DNA from 3 places in the Shewanella sp. 10N.286.51.B7 genome. Region 1 is predicted to be linked to each of the others. Evidence: predicted binding sites of a transcription regulator. Region 1 holds the regulator's gene; each other region holds the start of a gene.

What was found. Region 1 encodes MetJ, which represses methionine synthesis genes. Its sites were predicted from a motif close to TAGACGTCTAGACGTCTA; they were not measured.
Region 2: the regulator MetJ is predicted to act here: its motif matches at 4,158-4,175, upstream of metK (methionine adenosyltransferase).
Region 3: the regulator MetJ is predicted to act here: its motif matches at 1,318-1,335, upstream of serA (phosphoglycerate dehydrogenase).

Annotation. Positions count from the first base shown of each region.
Region 1 is NZ_MCUF01000018.1:151,171-158,945, reverse strand. It holds gene BCU84_RS03240 (LysR family transcriptional regulator) at 1-154, shown strand, start outside; gene BCU84_RS03235 (conjugal transfer protein TraF) at 274-1,500, shown strand; gene BCU84_RS03230 (sulfite exporter TauE/SafE family protein) at 1,602-2,342, opposite strand; gene metJ (met regulon transcriptional regulator MetJ) at 2,495-2,812, opposite strand; gene metB (cystathionine gamma-synthase) at 3,036-4,196, shown strand; gene BCU84_RS03215 (bifunctional aspartate kinase/homoserine dehydrogenase II) at 4,295-6,688, shown strand; gene BCU84_RS03210 (c-type cytochrome) at 6,972-7,565, shown strand; gene BCU84_RS03205 (c-type cytochrome) at 7,575-7,775, shown strand, end outside.
Region 2 is NZ_MCUF01000031.1:35,947-43,721, reverse strand. It holds gene BCU84_RS09315 (hypothetical protein) at 1-350, shown strand, start outside; gene BCU84_RS09310 (GNAT family N-acetyltransferase) at 385-1,134, opposite strand; gene BCU84_RS09305 (flavin reductase family protein) at 1,474-2,073, shown strand; gene BCU84_RS09300 (MAPEG family protein) at 2,187-2,750, shown strand; gene metK (methionine adenosyltransferase) at 2,963-4,114, opposite strand; gene tkt (transketolase) at 4,694-6,688, shown strand; gene epd (erythrose-4-phosphate dehydrogenase) at 6,819-7,775, shown strand, end outside.
Region 3 is NZ_MCUF01000031.1:59,430-67,204, reverse strand. It holds gene serA (phosphoglycerate dehydrogenase) at 3-1,232, opposite strand; gene BCU84_RS09420 (DUF2238 domain-containing protein) at 1,384-1,995, shown strand; gene BCU84_RS09415 (response regulator transcription factor) at 2,216-2,881, shown strand; gene BCU84_RS09410 (curlin) at 2,954-4,492, opposite strand; gene BCU84_RS09405 (S8 family serine peptidase) at 5,150-7,651, shown strand.

The sequences.
Region 1 (7,775 bases):
TCAGCACCAATTAGTCGAAGTATTTCAAGATTGGCATATTCCCGATACACCGTTTTATGTGCTCTATCATAAAGACAAATTTCAACCTGAGCGATTGAAAAAATTTATTCAATTCACCTTAGATAACTTTAAAAGTTATCTACCTGATTTATAGGAAAACTTAAGAATAGCATGCCAAAATAGATTAACATTTTTACATTATTTTTGATTGTTTAAACATTTATCTGCCGATTTCTACTATGTTTATTAAACAATAATAATTGGGAATGATGGATGCAAAAAAGACTAGCGCTAGCTTTCTGTTTACTTGTGTTTGCCAGCAATGTGCAAGCCAGCGGGCTTTATTTTGAAGCGCGAAGTGACAGTATGGGCGGCACTGGTATAGCTGCATCAAATCGTATTGGCGCAAGCTTTATTAATCCTGCTTTACTTTCCATTCTCACTCCCCATTCAAGTTATAGTGCTGCTGAGATAAAAAAAGCACAACAGTTCTCTTTGCTGCTTCCTGTTGTGGGGGCTGAAGGCGCCGATAGCGATAACATGATTGATAAATTCGACTCTTTGCAGGACTCTTATGATGGGCTGGAGGCGGCAATTAATTCGGGTGATAGCAGTGATGTTGAAGGTTATCGAGATGACTTAGTTATTGACTTGGAATCATTAAAAGGCAATCGCGCCGAGTTATCAGCTGGGATCGGCGCTGCGATTGTTATTCCTAATGAACGTATGCCAATGGCCGTGTTTTATAAGAGTTATCTCGATGCTGTTGGTATTGCTGATATAGCACAGTCGGATATAGATACATTAAATACATTAGATCCTCTTAACCCTCCAGCTGATATTACTGATTTAGATTCTCAAGGTGTTGTACTTGCTGGTGGGGTGACAGATTTTGGTGTGGCGTTAAGTTTTCCGTTATCGATTGTGAACATGCCAGTAAGAGTGGGGATTTCACCTAAGTTTCAACGTATCGACACTTATCATTATTCAGTGAACGCCAATAATTTCGATGCCGATGATTTTGATGATGATAAGTACCGCAATAATGAGAACGTATTTAACCTTGATATCGGGGTCGCTTTTGAGCCATTAGATGCCCTTACTATCGGTTTATCAGCACGTAATTTATTCAGTAAAACTATCAAAACAGTGGAAGCCCAAGGGCGTGAATTTCATTATCAAGTGGAGCCATTAATTACTGCTGGCGCAGCATATGATTGGACATCGATAATCTTAACCACAGATATTGATCTCGTTGAACATAGCCGATTTAAAGAGTTTGATGCCGTTCAGTATTGGCGTATGGGAGGGGAGTTTAAAGCAACAGACTGGTTGTCGCTTCGTATGGGCTACCGTCATGATTTGAAAGATAACAGTGTCGATATCTACTCATTTGGTACTGGCTTTGCCATTGGTCAAGCATTCAAGCTTGATATGAGTGGTAGCTATGGTGAAGATGACGCCATTGGGGCAGTACTGCAAACCTCTTATCACTTTTAGGCTGACTTGGTGTAGATTCGCTTCGAAGCAATCTATCCTATTTCTAGTGCATACCTAGTGCATACCTAGTGCATGCCTAATGAGTTACCTCTCAGCCACTTTTATCCTGCCGACAATTCAATTAATGACTTTATCGTCAACACTAAGGCACTTAAGCCGCACAATACCAATGTGGCTGTGCGCGTTTTTTGTTTATCCACTTTGTTGCTGAGTTTGCCCGCGACAAAACTGCCTAAAAATACTGATGGTAAGAGCATTAAAGACAACCAAACATGCTTCATTTCAACTAAGCCAACGATGAATAAAATGATCATTGCGATCATAGAGCTGAATACAAAGAAAATCGATAATGCCGCGCGAAATTGCGGTGCATCTTTTCCGGCTAATAAAATAGCCAACGGCGGGCCACCAATAGCGGCAATATTACCGAAAACCCCAGAAAGAATCCCAGCGATAAATAGCGTGAAGCGATTGACTGGTGCGGTGATTTTATAAAAACTTAGAATGACAGCACTGGCAACAATAAAGGCAATAGCCAGACCTAATATGGATTGCGGCGCAAAGACCAGTAATGCTGCGCCAAGAAAGCCGCCAGGTACACGGCCAATGAGTGCATATTGAAGTCCGTTGAATTGCAGGGATGTGCGCTCACGTAATAAAGTAAGCAAAGCGATTGAAAAACCGCAAGCAATAACAGGGGCAGGTACAAGTTGGGGATCAATAATATACAGCAATGGGCTAGCAACAACAGCTAAGCCAAAACCAATAAGCCCTTGAGTGAGTGCACCGAGAAATATAATAGCCGATGCCAGCATCAAGGTTTGCGGATCGATAAATGCCATAGTGTTCTCTTTGAGTGCAAATTTGACTCAAGTATTGTCATACTGCGAAGAGGAAGGGGAGCTTATCAATGAAGGCTTACACCGTAATGTAAGCACAAAATTGATTTATTATCACACTTGCCAGCCAGCTTGAAAGCATACTGACAATAGACTTAGTCGTCTAAGTCTTCCCACTCAATACCCATTTGATCCATTAGTGCTTTTGCTTCACTTGGAATGCTATCAGGGCCTTCTTTAGATAAGTCATCATCATTTGGTAGAGGCTGGCCAGTGTACGCATGTAAAAAGGCTTCACACAAAAGTTCACTGTTGGTTGCATGACGCAAGTTATTTACCTGACGGCGAGTACGTTCATCGGTTAGCACTTTTAGTACTTTTAAAGGAATCGATACCGTGATTTTTTTAACTTGTTCATTTTTTTTGCCATGTTCGGCATATGGGCTGATATAGTCGCCATTCCATTCAGTCATTAACTCACCTTTATACGATAGATTCGTGGCAGATTTTAACTGCTTATTTATTACAGTCAAATTATTGCTGTTATTCTATAACGAATGCAAATAGATTTCTTTATGTTTAGACGTCTAAACGTCTAATTTGTGTTGACGATCTGATTTAGCTTAGGTACATTTAGCCATCTAGACATCTCTATCGTGTATTATTCATGAGTGTGTCAATCTTCAGGAGATTATTATGACCAAACATCGCGCTGCTACACTTGCCGTTCGCCAAGGTATCGAATCCGATACTCAATATGGCGCAGTAGTCCCGCCGATTTATCTTTCGACTAACTACTCGTTTGATGGACACACAAACCCAAGAGAATTCGACTACAGCCGCTCTGGTAACCCAACCCGTTGCGTTTTAGGTGAGGCAATAGCCAAACTTGAAAATGGTGCTACAGGTGTTGTGACATGTACCGGTATGGCAGCGATTACTTTAGTGACTAGCTTGCTTGGTCCTGAAGATTTATTAGTTGTACCACATGATTGTTATGGTGGCAGTTATCGACTGTTCACTAATCTTGCCAACAAAGGTCAATTTAAATTAATCGTAGTTGATCAAACTGATGATAAAGCACTGGCAGATGCGATTGCGCAAAAGCCTAAAATGGTTTGGTTAGAAACTCCGTCTAATCCGTTATTACGTGTTGTTGATATCAAAGCGATTGTGGCTGCGAGCCATAAAGTGGATGCTTTAGTTGTTGTTGATAACACCTTTCTTTCGCCTATCTTGCAACAACCGCTAGAGCTGGGCGCTGATATTGTGATGCACTCGACCACTAAATACATCAATGGTCATAGTGATGTGGTTGGCGGCGCTGTCGTGGCTAAAGATGCTGAACTTGGTGAGCTATTACATTGGTGGTCAAACACTTTAGGTCTGACAGGTTCAGCCTTTGATAGCTACCTAACTTTGCGCGGCATTCGTACATTGGCTGTACGTATTCGTGAGCATCAAACCAATGCACAACGAGTGATTGAAGTCCTTCAAGCCAGTGATGTTGTCGAAAAAGTATATTACCCAGGGTTAAAAGACCACCCAGGTCACGATATTGCCGCTAAACAGCAAAAAGGCTTTGGCGCTATGTTAAGTTTTGAACTTAAAGGTGGCGAAGCTGAAGTCGTCGCTTTCTTAGAAGCCTTATCAATATTCAGTGTTGCTGAAAGCTTAGGCGGAGTGGAAAGCTTAGTTGCCGTACCTGCGACAATGACACACAGAGCAATGGTGCCAGAAGCCCGTTATGAAGCTGGTATTAAAGATACATTGCTGAGATTATCAGTCGGTATTGAAGATGCTGAAGATTTGATTACTGATATCCAAGCTGGTTTAGCTGCAGTTGCTGAGCTTTAAGCTAATAAATTAGATTGTCATAAGTTAAGTCAGTAAGATTTTATTGTTGCCATATTCAGTACATATGGCAGCGCAAAAAGTGGTTTAAGGAGTTACAAATGACCCGCAGTCATTTACATAAGTTTGGTGGTTCAAGTTTAGCGGATGCTGATTGCTATCGCCGCGTCGCCCATATTTTGCTTACTCATGGAAACTGTGATGATTTAGTCGTTGTGTCTGCTGCGGGTAAAAGTACTAACTTTTTGTATAAGTTATTATCGCTTCGTGAAACAGGTGAATTGTGGCAAGAAGAGCTGCAAGTACTTGTGAGTTATCAACAAAACCTCATTGAACAACTTCTTTCAAATGAACAAGCTCGTGATTTACGTGAACGATTATCTACTGATAAGTCTCAACTTATCAGCTTACTATCTCTTGAGCAGCGAAATGAGTTCCAACTTAATCATGTCCTGAGTTTTGGCGAACGTTGGTCAGCTAGACTCATGGCTGCTTTGTTACGTGAATCTGGCGTGGCGGCAATTAATGTTGATGCGTGTTCTATTCTTGTGGCAGATGAAGGCGTAGTGCCAAACATTCGCATTGAAGAGTCACGTCAAAGAGTGCAAAAACTTCTTGAAGCACACCCTGATGAGCGTTTGGTTATTACCGGATTTATTTGCGCGAATCAACATAACGAAACCTTATTACTGGGCCGTAATGGCTCTGACTACAGCGCGACGTTAATTGCCAGCTTAGCGGACATTGAACGCGTGACAATTTGGACTGATGTAGAAGGGGTGTTTAATGCCGACCCTAATAAAATCAGTGATGCAAAGTTACTTAATAGCATGTCGCTTGCTGAAGCTGACCGCCTTGCGCATTTAGGCTCCCCTGTGCTTCACAGCCGCACACTACAGCCTCTGTTTGATACAAATGTCAGCTTAGCAGTGCGCTCAAGCTATGCATCACATACCGACTTTACCTTAATCGCGCCACAAAGCTCATCGGCAAGTGCGCCAGTGGTGACTAATCTAAACGAAGTGGTGCTGTTTCGGATTAAGCAGCAGTCACCAACACAAGACCTAATTGATTTACTCGCCCAGGAGGGGATTGCTCCTCTAGCCTACTGGACATCGGCGCATCATAAGGTCGAATTAGCTTTTACGCTTGAGAATCAAAAGCAAGTACATAGTTTAATTGAGTTACATGCCGAAACGCTGGCGATCACTGATATCTGTGTGAATAACGATTTAGGCCTAGTTGCTCTAGTAAGCGCCGATGCCGAACATTACCGTCGTAGTTTTGCGCGTTTATTAAGTCGTGATGCTAAACCTTTATATCAAGATGGATTAAGTCTTGTCACTTTAGTGCCTAAACCACAAGTGAATTTATTGACCCAAAAGGTCCACCGTCGCTGCGCAGGCCCGCGCATGCGAATTGGTGTTTTACTGTTAGGTGTCGGTAATATTGGTGAAGCATGGATCGATCTATTTCAACGCTCATCAGCATCATTAAACCGTGAACTAGAAGCGACAGTGCAACTAGTTGGTTTGTTGAGCTCGAAAGAGGCATTAATTTGTCCTCAAGGTATTGATATCAATAACTGGCAAGATGACTTTGATACCACAGCTAAAAAGTGGGATTACCCAAGTTTATTCGAACAGTTAGAACAGCTTGATTGCGATGAGTTAGTTGCATTAGATATCAGTGCTAGCGCGAGTTTAACACTGCAATACCCAGAGTTATTTGCACGCGGCATTCATATGGTGAGTGCAAACAAACTCGCCGGTTCTGGACCATTGCCGTTTTACCGTGAACTGAAACAACAGCTCAGTAATCGCCGCTTATTTTGGCGTTATAACGCCAGTTGTGGCGCAGGATTACCGATTCAACATGCATTAAATGACTTGCGTAATAGTGGTGACGCGATTGAAGCGGTTGGCGGTATATTCTCGGGTACATTATGTTGGCTGTTTGAACACTATGATGGGCAAAAATCATTTTCTGAATTAGTGATTGAAGCACGTGGATTAGGGATAACAGAGCCCGATCCTCGCGATGATCTTTCAGGTCGAGATATGCAGCGCAAGTTGTTAATTCTGGCACGTGAAATTGGTTTTGAAATTGAACTTGAAGATATTGTTCTAAACTCTTTAGTGCCAGAAACGCTAGCGGATTTATCTTTGGATGATTTCTTAGCACGCATCGGTGAGTTAGACCAAAGCATGTTGCAACAATTTACAGCGGCATCAGAGCAAAACAAAGTACTTCGCTATGTGGCATCACTCGATAAAGTCGATGGCAAGATGCACGCTGAAGTGGGCATTCAATGGGTTGATTCAAATCATCCTTATGCCAACTTAACCCCAGGCGACAATGTGTTTGTTATTCGCAGTGCATTTTATCAAGGCAACCCATTGATTATTCGAGGTCCAGGCGCGGGTAGAGAGGTCACTGCGGCAGCAGTGCAGTCTGACTTAGTTCAGATCTGTAAGGACCTACTGCAAGAGTAAATCGTGCTGTAGTTTAGTTTTACATTACTTATTAAAGGCTTATTCCTAAATGGGATAAGCCTTTTTTTCTAGCTAAATATTAGGGTTAGTCTATTAATTAGCATTCAATTAATTTGTACGAAAAACATTCTATTTAAGTGTGCCATTTTTGTTTATAGTGGTATTAAGTCGGAGATGGACTTCAATAAGAGGCTGATAAATGGATACAAAAAATCGTTTAAAAGATGACTGTTTGACGAGTGTAAATTCTGCCGTGTTGAGCAGTATCTTTTTATGCAGTGTTATGAGTTTTAGTGTGATGGCTAATATTCCTGACGAATCACCAAAGGAGTTATTGCAAACAGTGCCAGCAGCAGCTCAAGTTTGTCTAAGCTGTCACGGCGTAAATGGTGAAGGGCTCGGTGTTGTAGGGCCTCGTTTAGCGGGGTTATCCAGCGAGTATATTGCCGCACAAGTGAGTCATTTTCAGACTGGTTTTCGTCAAAATCCAACAATGATGGCTATGGCGATGACAGTCCAAGGCGATAACATCAAAGTGGTATCGGACTTTTTTGCTGCTAAACCAGTGGCTGAGATCAAGCTTCAGTATCGTGGTGATAAAGTGGTCATCGACGACATTGGCGAGAAACTAGCATATCAAGGGGATTGGCAACGGGATATTCCAGCTTGTACCAGTTGTCATGGCCCGTCTGGTATTGGCGCGGGTCAGTTTCCTCGTCTTGCCGGACAAGAACCTAATTACCTTAAGAATCAATTGTTGGCATGGCAGTCAGGAACCCGTAAAGGTGATGTTGACAATATGATGGGCAGCATAGCTAAAAAGCTCACCGCTGCAGAAATTGATGCGTTAACTCAATATTTTTCGGCTCAGAAATAAGGACATACGATGAAGCGATATTATTTTTCAGCGGCGGGTGTGTTATTTAGCATGAGCATATCGGCAGCAGAGTTACCTGATAGACAAGCACAACTTCCCTCAGTGGCGAAAGAGGCAAATGCGCAATACCTTATGCCAAGTCCATTATCCAGTATCCCTAAAGGCGAGTTCGGCGATAAAGTCAGAAAAGGCTATCAGTTATTTGTTAAT
Region 2 (7,775 bases), on a different contig from region 1:
TTGAAAACCTAAAAATTGTGGTTGGTGTTTTGGCGGCTTTGGAAAAGCATTATTCAGCCTTTGAAATTGAACTTAACCCTCAACTCTTCATTTCACAAGCGAAGGACAAAAGCAGTTCAAGCGCTGAGGGCAAGTCACCACTCAACTTGAAGCCATATTATATTGTTGAAACTGAGTTTGGTAATATTGTGTGCGGCCGCACAAATGGTTATGAAGAGGCCATAAAACTGATAGCAACAGATGCTGAACCTATTGATTTATCTTCAGGCAAGTCGGTTAATGTGCCTATTCTTAGTCTGCAGCAGATTTCATTTATGTGTGTTGAAACTTCACACTTCGATCATTGTTAATCAGGTCGTTAAGTTCAAATGCTAATTGAACGCCTTATTTTGAAACAAGCTTCATCAGAATTAAGGGCCTATCTGGCTGTTGGTACTTAAGAAATAATTGTTGGATATCATTATCAGGTTTGTGGCAAACGATAAAACCATAAGCTTGATAAAATGGTTCAAGTTCGGGAATCGCAAAAACATAAGCTTGTTCGGGTAATAATTCAGGTTTTATATATTCCAGTAATTGATGAGCAAACCCTTGTCCTCGTGCAATTTGTGCGACGACTAATCCAGTGACCAATTGACACTTGCCGATAGGTTTAATTCGAATGCTGGCTTCAATTTTACCCAGTGAACCCAATGAATCTTTGGCTTCAACCTCTATGTTTATGCCTTGATTCAATTCAGATAAATCATCACTCAAATCATCACTTAAATCATCACTCAAATCATCACTTAAATCATCACTTAAATCATCACTCAAATCATCACTCAAATCATCACTTAGAACATCACTTAGAGCTCCACTCAAGCCAGCATTTACTACGCTATCATTTTGCAGTTTGCGATAAGCACCTTTTGTACTGCTATTTCTTATGAGTGCGATGCGATCGTTAATACTGGGTTTTGAGTAACTTAAATGTTGGCGATAAAAAAGTTTTATTTCAGACCACTGCATTTGGGCGAGTAAAATCTGGTTATTGTCTTGTTTGGGAGTTTGTTCATGGCTTTTTTCAAGGTTGTGTTTAGGCTTCTGCTTATGAGTGAGCAGAAACGCTGGAGGGGAAAACCACTCAGGCATGGGCACAATGATCCTGTCAATTTTTATAAGTAATCTGAGTTTTGTGTTTCGCCATCATAACAAATCATCAGTTTAGCTGATATGAATAGCTAAATTTCAATGATCTAGCCCTCGTTCAATAACATCACTACCTTCTGCGCGTTAAATGTTGAGCATAATATGCTCAGTTTTGCTGATAAATTATGTTAATGACTTGTTTTATTTTGAGTGGGAAGATTTGGGCTTGTTTGAACAATTATAGGGTGATAGCTTAGTAAGTAACTTATTTAGCATATGATTTTCATCAGTTTACCCGAGCTCGATTAGCTAAGTTGATGTTTAGAACAACTTGAGACATAAATGGAATTTTTGCCAGAATCATTAACACCGCAACAAGTTTATAAATTGCTTATTGGTGGTGTCAGCCCAAGACCCATTGCTTGGGTTTCAACAGTATCAAAATCAGGGGTCAATAATTTAGCACCTTTTTCATTTTTTACTGTAGCAAGTGCTAATCCACCAGTCTTGTGTTTTAACCCTATGAGCACAGATAAAGGGGCTGAGAAAGACACTTTAGTCAATATTCGTGAACTGCAAGAATTTGTGATTAATAGTGTCAGCTATTCAGATTTAGCGATGATGAATCAAACCTGCCATCAAATCCCCGCAACTGAAGATGAGTTTGAATATGCAAGTGTTGAGAAACTGGCTTCATCGATAGTCGCTCCGCATAGAGTGAAGCAAGCGATTGTCAGTTTTGAATGTAGACTAAATCAAATTGTAGATTTAGGGCAGGATCCTATGTCAGGCCATTTAGTACTAGGTGATGTGGTTGCCATTCACGTGCGCGATGATGCTGTTACTGACTTTAAAATCGACAGTGAAATGTTGGATGCCATCGGCAGAATGGCGGGTAATGACTATAGTTTAACAAGAGACAAAGTGCAGCTAAATCGATAAATTTTGAATTAGTGATGCTCCTGTTGGAGTGCGAATATCGGTATATGACCATATTAATGAAGGATCATCGAGGTCATTTTTTAGCAATTGAGCATTAATGACAGGGAGAGATAATGCCAATTTCAAGTTCAATTACCAATAAACTTACCAGTAAGCAACGTGATGTCACTCAAGGTATTGTAATAGGGATGCTTGTGTCTTTTGCTGTGGTGATTTATGGCGCACTAGCAAACCCTTTTGAATATAGTGAGCCACAATCATTAATTGAAAGGTTGGTTATTTATGCCTATGGGATGATTTTACCAACGTTAAGCTTAATCATTGCTGTGGGGCGTGTTGCTAAGCATCGATTTTTCAGTGCGAAAGATATTGATGGTAGCAGTTATTATGAGCAATCAGAGCGAGTTAGGCGCTTGCAAAGTGTTCTGCAAAATACCTTAGAACAATTTTGTATTGTGATGAGTGTGTATTTCTTATGGGCTTTCATTATGCCCGCTGACTATATGTCGTTAATTGGATTAATTTCGGTATTATTTTTTATCGGCCGAATATTGTTTATGCGCGGTTATGATAAAGGGGCGGGGGCAAGATCTATCGGCTTTAGCTTGACCTTTTATCCATCGGTGTTAACTGTGGGCGCGATTATCATTTATCTTTTCTATCGTACTTTCACCTAGCCTGTAGTGTACATATCTATCTTGCACTGCCAATAGTTATCTATCTTGCACTGCCAATAGTTATCTATCTTGCACTGTACATAGTTATTTTGAACTCTAGATATCAAGTGAGATAAATTAAAGGCACAAAAAAACCGTCAATTGACGGTTTTTTTATTGCTTAACTTAGCGTAAACAATTTACTTGGCATCAGCAGTCAATAAGTTTAAAACTTATAGACCTGCATCAGCGCGTAAGATTTCAGCTTTATCAGTTGCTTCCCAAGGGAACTCTTCACGACCGAAGTGACCGTATGCAGCTGTTCCTTGGTAGATAGGACGTGCAAGGTCTAGCATTGCTGTTAAACCGTATGGACGTAGCTCAAAGTGCTGACGTACAAGCTTAATCAATACATCTTCAGATACTTTACCAGTACCAAATGTTTCAATGCTGATAGATGTTGGCTCTGCAACACCAATTGCATAAGACACTTGGATTTCACAGCGGTCGGCAAGACCTGCAGCAACGATATTTTTAGCAACGTAACGCGCAGCATATGCAGCACTACGGTCAACTTTTGATGGGTCTTTACCAGAGAAAGCACCACCACCGTGACGAGCCATACCGCCGTAGGTATCTACGATGATTTTACGGCCTGTTAAACCACAATCACCTACCGGTCCGCCAATAACGAAACGACCAGTTGGGTTGATGAAGTATTTAGTGTCTTTGTTTAACCACTGAGATGGTAAAACAGGCTTAATGATGGTTTCCATCACGCCTTCAATCAAGTCTTCTTGGGTCACATCTTCACGATGTTGAGTCGAAAGCACGATAGCATCGATGCCTTTGATTTTGCCATTTTCATAAGCAAAAGTGACTTGGCTTTTCGCATCAGGACGTAACCAAGGTAAAGTACCATCTTTACGCACTTCAGACTGACGCTTCACTAATTTGTGTGCGTAAGTAATCGGTGCAGGCATTAATACGTCGGTTTCGTTACTCGCGTAACCAAACATAAGACCTTGGTCACCCGCGCCTTGTTCAGCTGGATCGCTACGGTCAACACCTTGGTTAATGTCTGGAGACTGTTTACCAATGGCATTTAAAATCGCACAAGAATCAGCATCAAAACCCATATCTGAATGGGTGTAACCAATTTCACGTACTGTTTTACGTGTGATTTCTTCGATATCAACCCAAGCAGAAGTTGTGACTTCACCGCCGACTAAAACCATACCGGTTTTAACGTAAGTTTCACAAGCAACGCGTGCTTTAGGGTCTTGCTCTAAAATTGCGTCTAATACCGCATCAGAAATCTGATCGGCGATTTTATCTGGATGACCTTCTGAGACTGACTCAGAGGTGAACAAGTGGTTTGCCATAGTTGGTAAATCTCGTCTTTTGGAATTTGAACGTGTAGAAGCATCTACATCTAGACGTCTATAATAATTCAAATCGGATTGGATAACACCCCTTAGAACTAATATAAGTTAATAATTGTGCAATCATTCAAATATTTATAAAAATCCATTTTTGACTGTTTTAGATATCAATAAATTAATCTTATGAAATTTATGCAGTTATTTAACTTTTTAGCTCCAACCTTAAGGTTTAAATGGGCGGTAATAGAACAATTATTTTAGTTGAGTATTATTAATTTTGACTGTTTTAATACGTTTATTGGCAATAAATATTCACATCGTTTAGTACGCAGTACGGTGATTTTGGATCAGGCATTCTTTAATGGAATGTTGAGGATGGGTGTAAAAAGTTATATAAATGTTAGCGCTAACATGATATAAATTTAAGCCGTTTAATATCTTATTTAGCTGGGGCTTGGTAGTCAGATGCAAAAAATTGCGACTTATATCTAATAATAATTTGCGTCCCATCGCTGAGTAGGGGAAAATATGTCCCCACAATTGCCCGCTAGACCTCATCATCAACAAGCAGGAGAGAGCATGTCATCTCGTAAAGAACTCGCTAACGCAATCCGTGCATTAACCATGGATGCTGTTCAAAAAGCCAATTCTGGCCACCCAGGTGCACCAATGGGGATGGCTGACATCGCTGAAGTGCTATGGAATGACTTCCTTAAGCACAACCCAAACAACCCAGAATGGGTTGATCGTGACCGTTTTGTATTATCAAATGGCCATGGTTCAATGCTTATCTACTCTTTACTGCATTTAACAGGTTATGCATTACCTATTGAAGAATTGAAGAACTTCCGTCAGCTTCATTCTAAAACCCCTGGTCATCCTGAATATGGTTATACGCCAGGTGTTGAAACTACAACGGGCCCATTAGGCGCTGGTATCAGTAACGCTGTCGGTATGGCGATTGCTGAAAAAACCTTGGCTGCTCAGTTTAATCAACCTGGTCACGATATCGTTGACCACTTCACTTACTGTTTCTTAGGTGATGGCTGTTTGATGGAAGGTATTTCTCATGAAGCATGTTCATTAGCAGGTACTTTAGGTCTTGGTAAGCTTGTGGCTTTCTGGGATGACAATGGTATTTCTATTGATGGTCATGTTGAAGGCTGGTTCACCGATGACACGCCTAAACGTTTTGAATCATACGGCTGGCACGTTATCGCAGACGTTGATGGACACGATAGTGATGCAATCCGCGAAGCTATTGAAGAAGCGAAGTCTGTTACTGATAAGCCAACAATGATTTGTTGTAAAACGACCATTGGTTTTGGTTCGCCAAATAAGTCAGGTAGTCATGATTGTCACGGCGCACCACTGGGTGATGCTGAAATCGCTGCAGCACGTGAATTCCTTGGTTGGGATCACGGTGCATTTGAAATCCCTGAAACTGTTTATGAAGGTTGGGATGCAAAAGATTCTGGCGCTTCAAACGAAGCAAGCTGGAACGAGAAATTTGCAGCTTATACTGCCGCTTTCCCTGAGCTAGCAGCTGAATACAAACGTCGTGTTATCACAGGCGAGCTTCCTGCAGAATTTGAAGAAAAAGCCAACGCATTTATTCAAGAATGCCAAGATAAAGCAGAAGGCATTGCAAGTCGCAAAGCTTCACAAAACGCCATCGGTTTCTTCGGCGAAATGTTACCTGAACTGTTAGGTGGCTCTGCTGACTTAGCGGGTTCAAACCTGACTCTTTGGTCTGGTTCAAAAGGTATTCAAGACGATCCTGCGGGCAACTACATCTACTACGGTGTGCGTGAGTTCGGTATGAGTGGCATTATGAATGGTGCTTCTTTGCATGGTGGTTTCATTAACTACGGCGCGACGTTCATGATGTTTATGGAATACGCTCGCAATGCAGTACGTATGTCAGCATTAATGGGCATTCAAAACGTGTTCGTTTATACCCATGATTCAATTGGTCAAGGTGAAGATGGACCAACTCACCAACCAGTAGAACAACTTGCTAACTTACGTATGACGCCAAACATGACTGTATGGCGCCCATGTGATGCGGCGGAAACTGCTGTATCTTGGAAGTCTGCTATTGAAAACCGTAAAGCGCCTACTTCACTTATCTTTAGTCGCCAAGGCCTTAAGGCACAAGCACGTACAGCTGAGCAATTAGCTAATGTTGCTAAAGGTGGTTATGTACTGTCTGATTGTGAAGGTACTGCTGAAGTGATTCTAATTGCTACAGGTAGTGAAGTGCAGCTAGCACTTGATTCTGCTGCAGCATTGACTGAAAAAGGTCAAAAAGTTCGCGTTGTTTCTATGCCATCTACTAACGTATTTGATAAGCAAGATGCAGCTTATAAAGAATCAGTATTACCTGCTGGCGTACTGAAACGTGTTGCTATTGAAGCTGCGCATGTTGATTACTGGCACAAATATGTTGGTTTTAACGGCGCTGTAGTCGGTATGTCTACGTTTGGTGAGTCTGCACCTGGCGGCGATTTATTGAAGCACTTCGGCTTTACCGTTGAAAACGTGGTTAACACAGTGAATGCTCTGGTTTAACCAATATACAGTTAAATAATAAGGGTAAACTTTTACCCTTTAAGTCTGTATAATGCGGCCTGCAATCACTTGCAGGCCGTTTTATTATCTGCTTTTTACTGAGTACTGTTAAGAGGAAGCTTAACCCTCAATGATCCGAGTCGCTATCAATGGTTATGGCCGTATAGGTCGTTCTATCCTCCGTGCACTATACGAGTCGGGTAAACGTCAAGAAATCCAGATCGTGGCAATTAATGAACTTGCCAAACCTGCCGCAATCAGTCACCTCACTCAATATGATACGACTCATGGCCGTTTTCAAAATACGGTTAAGTTAAAAGATGAACAGCTCGTCATCGGCGATGATGTGATTCAATTGTTCCATCAGCCTGACGCGAATTTACTGCCTTGGTCAGATCTCGATATTGATATCGTTTATGAATGCAGTGGTAGTTTAGGCGATCGAGCAGAATGCGAAGCGCATATAAAAGCCGGTGCCAAACAAGTCCTGATTAGTCACCCTTCTTCTGCTGATGTTGATGCCACTATTGTATTTGGTGTCAATGATGATTTACTCAAAGCTGACCATACAGTTGTTTCAAATGCGTCATGTACCACCAACTGTATTGTGCCTGTCATTGATGTGCTAGATAATCACTTCGGGGTGAAAAGCGGCGCAATAACGACTATCCATTCATCGATGAATGATCAACAAGTTATTGATGCGTATCATGACGATTTACGCAGAACACGTGCAGCGGGTCAATCCATCATCCCAGTAGATACAAAACTTGCTCGCGGCATTGAAAGAATTTTGCCGCACATGAAAGACAAGTTTGAAGCGATTTCAGTGCGAGTGCCCACTATTAATGTCACCGCAATTGATTTATCGGTGACATTGAATGAGCGAGTAGATATTGCCAAGATAAACCATGTTTTAGAGCATGCAGCCAGCGGATTATTTAATGCGGTGCTAGGCTATACCGATGCGCCATTGGTGTCGTGTGATTTTAACCACGACCCGCGCTCCAGTATTGTTGATGGCACTCAAACGCGGGTGAGCGACGGCCACTTGGTCAAGTTATTACTTTGGTGTGATAACGAATGG
Region 3 (7,775 bases), on a different contig from region 1:
GGTTAAAATAAAACGCGAGTACGAATCGTACCTTCAATTGCTTTTAACTCGCCTAAGGCTTGTTCTGCTTGATTCGAATCAACTTCCATTACTACATAACCAATCTCTGCAGTTGTTTGCAGGTATTGTGCAGCAATGTTAATGCCTTTTTCAGAGAAGGCTTGGTTAATTTTAATCAATACACCAGGTCGGTTATGGTGAATGTGCAGTAAACGCGAAGTGCCTTTGTGTTGCGGTAAAGAAACTTCTGGGAAATTAACTGCAGAAACCGTTGAACCATTATCTGAATATTTGGCTAGCTTGCCAGCAACTTCAATGCCGATATTCTCTTGTGCTTCAGCTGTACTGCCACCAATATGCGGGGTAATGATGACATTATCTTGGCCGCGTAACGGGCTGATAAATTCGTCATCATTTGATTTTGGCTCGACTGGAAATACATCGATAGCTGCGCCAGCAAGGTGACCTGATTTCAATGCATTTGATAGTGCGTCGATATCAACCACAGTGCCACGAGATGCATTAATGAAAATACTTTTCTCGCGCATTTGAGCAAACTCTTTTTCACCAAACATATCTTTTGTTTGAGGCGTTTCAGGGACATGCAAACTGATCACATCAGCTTCACCTAATAACGTTTCTAACGAATGAATTTGGCTTGCGTTGCCTAGGGGTAGCTTATCTTCAATATCGTAGAAAACCACTCGCATACCTAAGGTCTCAGCTAAAATACCAAGTTGAGTACCAATATGGCCGTAACCAATAACACCAAGGGTTTTCCCACGGACCTCATAGCTGCCACTGGCACTTTTAAGCCAGCCACCACGATGGGCATGAGCATTTCGCTGAGGAATACCGCGCATTAGCATGATGATTTCACCTAAGACTAACTCTGCAACACTGCGGGTATTAGAAAAAGGCGCATTAAATACCGGTACACCGAGCTTTTCAGCAGTGGCGATATCAACTTGGTTTGTGCCAATACAGAAACAACCAATGGCGACGAGTTTTTCAGCATGATTTAACACGTCTGCAGTTAATTGAGTACGGGAACGCAAACCAACAAAGTGCGCATCCTTAATGGATTGCAGCAACTCATCTTCAGGTAAAGATGCTTTATGGTATTCAATGTTTGTGTAACCTGCACGCTCAAGTACATCGACCGCAGTTTGGTGGACGCCCTCCAACAGCAGGATTTTTATCTTATCCTTGTCAAGCGAGTGTTTCGCCATGATATGGGTACCCTCTTATCAATAGTTATGCTTATGTTATGCTGATATAAACGCCCGACCAAAGTAGCATTTTTTTTAACGCTTGTAGAGGGCTAGATGGCTAAAGTTAATATTCTAATTCTAGAACAATATCATCTAAGAGGGATTTAGTTTGAATAAGAAAGTTATATGGATAGTTATATATTGCGCAGTTTTAGTTTGGTCAGTCATTTCGCCTAAAGATATGTTTACATGGTGGTTAGAAGCATTACCTGCTTTATTGGCAATTCCTATCTTATTTTTCACACGTGATCGGTTTCCGTTAACACCACTTTCCTATGTTTTAATACTCATTCATTGCTGTGTGTTACTCGTTGGAGCTAAGTACACCTATGCAGAAGTGCCTTTATTTGATTGGATAGCGCAGTGGATGGGGAGCGATAGAAATAATTACGACAAAATAGGCCATTTAGCTCAAGGGTTTATTCCTGTCATTTTAGCTCGTGAGGTCATGCTAAGAAACCAAGTACTACAACCCGGGTATTGGTGTCAGTTTTTGTCTGTATGTTTCGTTCTGGCATTTTCAGCTTTTTACGAATTAATCGAGTGGTGGGTTGCTATTGGAACAGGTGAAGATGCAGAAGCATTTTTAGGTACTCAAGGTTACGTCTGGGATACTCAATCTGACATGTTGATGGCCTTATTAGGAGGTATTAGTGCTTTAGTAGTGCTTACTCGATTGCATAATAAACAGTTAGCATCACTGATAAAAAATAAAAATTAGTGTTTTATGCTTTTTGTAGCATGAAGTTAAGTTTTTTTATGCTATTAATAGAGGGTATTAGAAGGACTTATCGTTTTATTTAATGCGTTAGTATGACAAAAAAACCATATTAACTAGTTAAAATATACTATGATTGAGTATTGTTACTATTTTGTTATCGAAATTCAGGAAGAAACCCGTTAGATCGGGATGTTAGGGATGCTTTTCAGGGAGAAAAGTGATGAGCTCAAATATTGATGAATTAGTTTTCTTACACCAAGTTGCAGCGCCATGTAATTTGGCCATTCTTGCGGAATCAATAGGTCTTAAAACCAGGATAGTTAAACATGCTAGTGATTTGGAAGTAGAAAAAAATTCCAACAGTTTTTATTTGGTGGCGCAAAAGGGCGCTGCTTTGGACAGTAAAGGGATACCTTTACTTGTGTCTCGTTTGGTTAACCATGTGCCAGTTGCTTTATATCAAGTTGAGCGAGGCTCCTTAGATCAAGAGTCAGCGTTATTACTGGGCGTAAGAGGGCTACTCTACTCCGATCAACGTATGGACTTGATGTTGACAGGGCTGCGTAAAATGGTAGCTGATGAACTTTGGTATGACAGGCCGTTAATCAGTAAAATTTTCCGTAGATTAGTACAAAAGTTAGATGCTAATACGGAGATTCCACCAGATACAGTTGCCATGCTTCAGATGCTAACTAGTCGCGAAAGAACGATTATCCAACTTGTGTCTAGTGGTGCGAGAAATAAAGAGATAGCCCATCGCTTATGTATTAGCGAGCACACAGTTAAAGCACATATTTCTTCTATTTTTCGTAAAACTCAGTCGCGAAATAGAGTTGAGTTATTACGTTGGGCACAAACTTATCAAGCCCACTTTGAATTTGCGTAATTTATAGATTAAATCAAAACAAAAGGGAGCATATAGCTCCCTTTTTTGTTTTATGTTGTCAATACTCGAATATTAATTTTGATATACAGTCGCAGTATTGAAATCACCGGTTTGAGAAACATTAATCATGCCGTTTTCGCCGATTTGTGAGCCAATGACTAGGTTATCATTACCCATTTGCGAGATAGTTAAGTTATTGCTGTAACCATCGACTGAGAAGTAACCTTCATCACCGCCAATCCAGTTTCCGTCACCTTGTTGAGTAATATCAACGACGTGTTCATCGCCAAAAGCAACTACGTCAGTGAGGTTAAATTCACCGTCTTGAGCAATATCGATAACTTGAGCAATACCGATATTAGTCAAGCTCGCTTCGTTATCTGAACCTACTTGCTCAGTAGTCACTTCATTTTCAAATCCAATAGTATCTACATAAGCAAAGTTAGTATCGCCTGTCTGATCAACTGTCACCATATTGTCATCTAAATTAACAAACACTGCGACTTCATTGTTCATGCCTTCAGAGCTAACGCTGACCTCATTGCCAAAGCCATAAGTCCCTGATGCGACATAGTTTGATTCACCATCCTGTAATACTGTGACGGTATTTTCATCTCCGCTGGTTTCAAATTCTGTTAAATTAGACATACCAGCTTGATCGATATCGATGACATTGTCATTACCAGAAATGACAGCGATGTTAGCATCACCTACTTGGTTATCTGTACCATCTTGGTAGATATAGACTTCATTGCCATCGCCAGTTGCAAATTCAATCACAGCGCTGTTTACATCACCTGATTGGTCGATAACGATGTCGTTACTATTACCTGTAAGGCTAGCCACAACCCCTGTATTAGCATAACCAGATTGATTGATTTCAATGTTATTGCTGTCGCCGTATACGCCAATGGCTGCACCAAAGTTTTCGTCACCTGATTGGTCAACGAATAAGACATTGTCATTACCTACATTGGCTGTAGCACCCGGTGCGACAAGTCCTGCTTGGTTATTATTACCATCTTGAGTGATGACACCTTCGTTACCATTACCATCAACACGGAATACTGCTAAGTTAGCTGAACCATATTGTGTGGATTGCGTAAGGTTACTATCACCTACATGTTGAATGATGCTGTTGTTCTGAAATCCATCTTGCATAGTGTCAGCGATGTTTTCGTTACCGAGTGCAGTAGTTTCACTGGTATTCCAAAAACCTGATTGATTCACGGTCGCTTGGTTATCATTACCGGTAATAGCGACATTAGAAATATGCCAATCATCTACTTGGTTAGTCGTAACAAGATTCCCATCACCTGCAGAAGTTATATATGACTCTTGCCAATCACCAGATTGAACAACCTCAGCTATTTGATCATTTCCGTTTTGGGTGACTTCAGCCACATGGCGTGAACCTGACTGTGATACTGACGTATCCTGACCTAGGCCATTTTGCTCTACGGTTGATTGGTTATTAACAGCAGCTGCAACTTCTGCTGATTTTTCAACGGATGCAACACCAGGCAGTGATAATCCTGTAGCTGAAACGGGTAAAGCGAGGCTAGTAGCGATGGCGAGTGAGATTAACGATAACTTTGTTTGCGACTTCATTTGACGCTCCCTGTAAGGATATTGAGTGAGTTGATAGCTGTTTTACTATCTTTCAATATTGAAATTCGCCTTCTAAATACAAACAAATCAGGCTTAAAAAAGCCAATGTTGATTATCTGATATTTGAAGGTGAGCAAGTAAGTAAACTTGTTATTGACGTTCATCAATATGAATTAGCTAGGGCATTAATAATCAAAATATAAACCTAAGAAATTGCTTATTCGATATCTCTTTATCGGTTTAATTCTTTGCTGACGTATTTGATTACTAAACCGCATCCTTTAGCTGATTTGACAAGTTACAGAGTTAACTTACGGATTGAAGAGAGTTATCTCAATCGGAAGAATGGCTATATTTTTGAGGGTTTTTAACAAGAGAACTTTCGTACTACAAAGTTTTAAGTTGTTGTTATATATGGTTTTGTGTTGTTGTTTTTCGTTTGTAGGCGAATTACTTACACTAATAGGATTAGTAGTTTATTACTATTTAAGGTTTAGCTACTTTTATTCTGCTTTCATTATGACAACAATCAAAAGGCTACAACAATTCCGGGTTTCACTTCGTGGAAAACCAACTCGCTTAATAGGCTAATGGAAAAGCTACCAGTGTTGAGGTACCGGTTCTGGGAATTAATAATGGAATATAGGAAAGCCAGAAATGATAAAAACAATGACTCCAATTGCAATTGCAATTGCTTCTACTATGGCACTAAATGTTGCCCCTGCAATCGCTAAAAACAAAGTTGAATACAAGAAAGATCAAATTCTTGTGGTTTATAAAGATAATGTCACTAAATTCGAAAGACTTTCAGCACAGCGTTTAGTGAACGGTACGTTAACCGATAAGAATTTAGATGGTATTGATGATAAATTTCAACATTTATTATCAGGTCGTCTTGCAAAACTTGAGTTAAAAAGTGGCAGTGATTTAGATGCCGCGATTAAAATGATCAGTAAACACCCTGCGGTTAAATATGCTGAGCCTAACTACACATATAGAGCACTAGGAATGCCAGATGATCCTAGTTTTGTTGATATGTGGGGCTTACATAATACAGGCCAATCAGGAGGAACCTCTGGAGCTGACATTGATGCAGTGGCTGCTTGGGACATCACCACGGGCAGTAGTAACGTGGTGATTGGTGTGATTGATACTGGTGTTGACTATAACCATCCTGATCTCGTTGCCAATATGTGGGTAAACCCAGGTGAAATTGCAGGAAACGGCATTGATGACGATGGCAATGGCGTAATCGATGACATTCATGGCTATAACCCTACAACAGGTACTGGTGATCCTATGGACGGCAATGGCCATGGTACTCACGTGGCGGGCACTATAGGTGCGACTGGTAATAATGGTGTTGGTGTAGTGGGCGTTAACTGGGACGTCACTATGATTGGTTGTAAGTTCCTATCAGATGGTGGAACGGGGAGTACTGAAGACGCCATAGCGTGTATTGATTATTTTACTAACTTAAAAGTTAATCATGGTGTTGATGTTAAAGCGACAAACAACTCATGGGGTGGCGGTGGATTTAGCCAAGCACTTAAAGATTCCATTGAATCGGCAGGTGATCAAGGCATCTTATTTGTTGCTGCAGCGGGTAATGACGCCATAGATAATGATGTTAATCCACATTATCCATCAAGTTATGACTCAGATGTTGTACTTTCTATTGCGAGTACTGATAGAAATGATGCAATGTCGGACTTTTCACAATGGGGCCTTACAAGTGTTGATATGGGGGCGCCAGGCACATCGATTTTATCAACTTTCCCTAATGATAGTTATGGTACTATTTCAGGCACTTCTATGGCAACGCCACATGTCGCCGGGGCTGCAGCATTAGTTTGGTCTGTTGCACCTGATATTGGCGCTGTTGAAATGAAGCAGCTATTAATGGATTCAGGTGAAGTTAATGCTGGTTTAACGGGCTTAACTGTTGCAGGTACCCGATTGAATGTCGCAAATGCTTTAGATGCAGCAGATCCTGATCCTTCATTTAATTTATCAGCTTCGCCAAGTTCGCAGTCGGTAGAAGCGGGTAGTGCTGTTAGCTATGACTTCTCTGTTGGCAGTATTGCTGGTTGGGATGATCAAGTGAGTTTAACTGTATCGGCTTCTCCAGCGTTAGATGGTGTCAGTTTATCAACCGCCACCGCAATGGCTGGTGATAATTTTACCCTCGATGTGGCGACATTAGACGATGCTGCTTGGGGCAATTATGTATTGACCGTATCTGCCGATGACGGTATGACAGTCAAAGATAAAGCTGTTGCGTTGACAGTATATCCGGCTGGATTAAATGACTTTACTTACGGTAATGATACGCCAGTTGATATTTCAGACAATACCACTATCACAAGTACGATTGAAATCGCTGACCCTGTTCAAATCTTTGATTTAGCAGTTAATGTCGATATTTCACATACTTGGATCGGTGATCTAATCGTAACCTTAACCTCACCAAATGGTACAGAGGCAGTGTTACACGATCGTGCTGGCGGTAATACTGATGACTTAGTTCAGACTTGGAGTTTATCTGAGTTTGATGGTGAAGTTGCTGCTGGTACGTGGACCCTGTCAATTTCAGATAATGCTGGTGGCGATACCGGTGCACTTAATAGCTGGGGACTCGATATTTCTGCGCTAGGTGAAGCAGCACCAGCAGCGCCTCTGGCAAGTTTTGATTATGATGTTGATGGATTAATGGTGACTTTCACCAATACTAGTTCAGATATTAACGATGATATTGTCAGTTACGAGTGGGATTTTGGTGATGGCAATATGTCTTCAGATGTCTCTCCTGCTTATATGTATGCAGCTGGTGGAACGTATACTGTTTCTCTTGTTGTGACTGATAGCGAATCGCAGACTGATACTGTTTCTATGGATGTTGAAGTATTTGAATATTCAATTGATGCAGCAGTTACACGCACAATGAAGTCTCGCCGAGGTAGTGCGCTAGTCGATTTAACTTGGAGTGGTGCAGTGGGTGAAGATGTCGCTATCTATCGTGATGATGTCATGGTGTCTACAACGTCTAATGATGGTCGCTTCCGAGATCGTTTCACTGACGCGCCAGCAGAAGTGACTTATAAAATATGTGAAACAGAGTCTAGCTTATGCTCAGATCCTATTGTTGCAGTTTTTTAATGTTTCAATAATTCTATGTAAATAGAGTGAAAATGAAAGAAAGGGATGGCTTGCCATCCCTTTTTATATATAAGCATTTTTTGTAAATGCTTTGATATTAAAAGGCTAATCAGTAGACTAATGA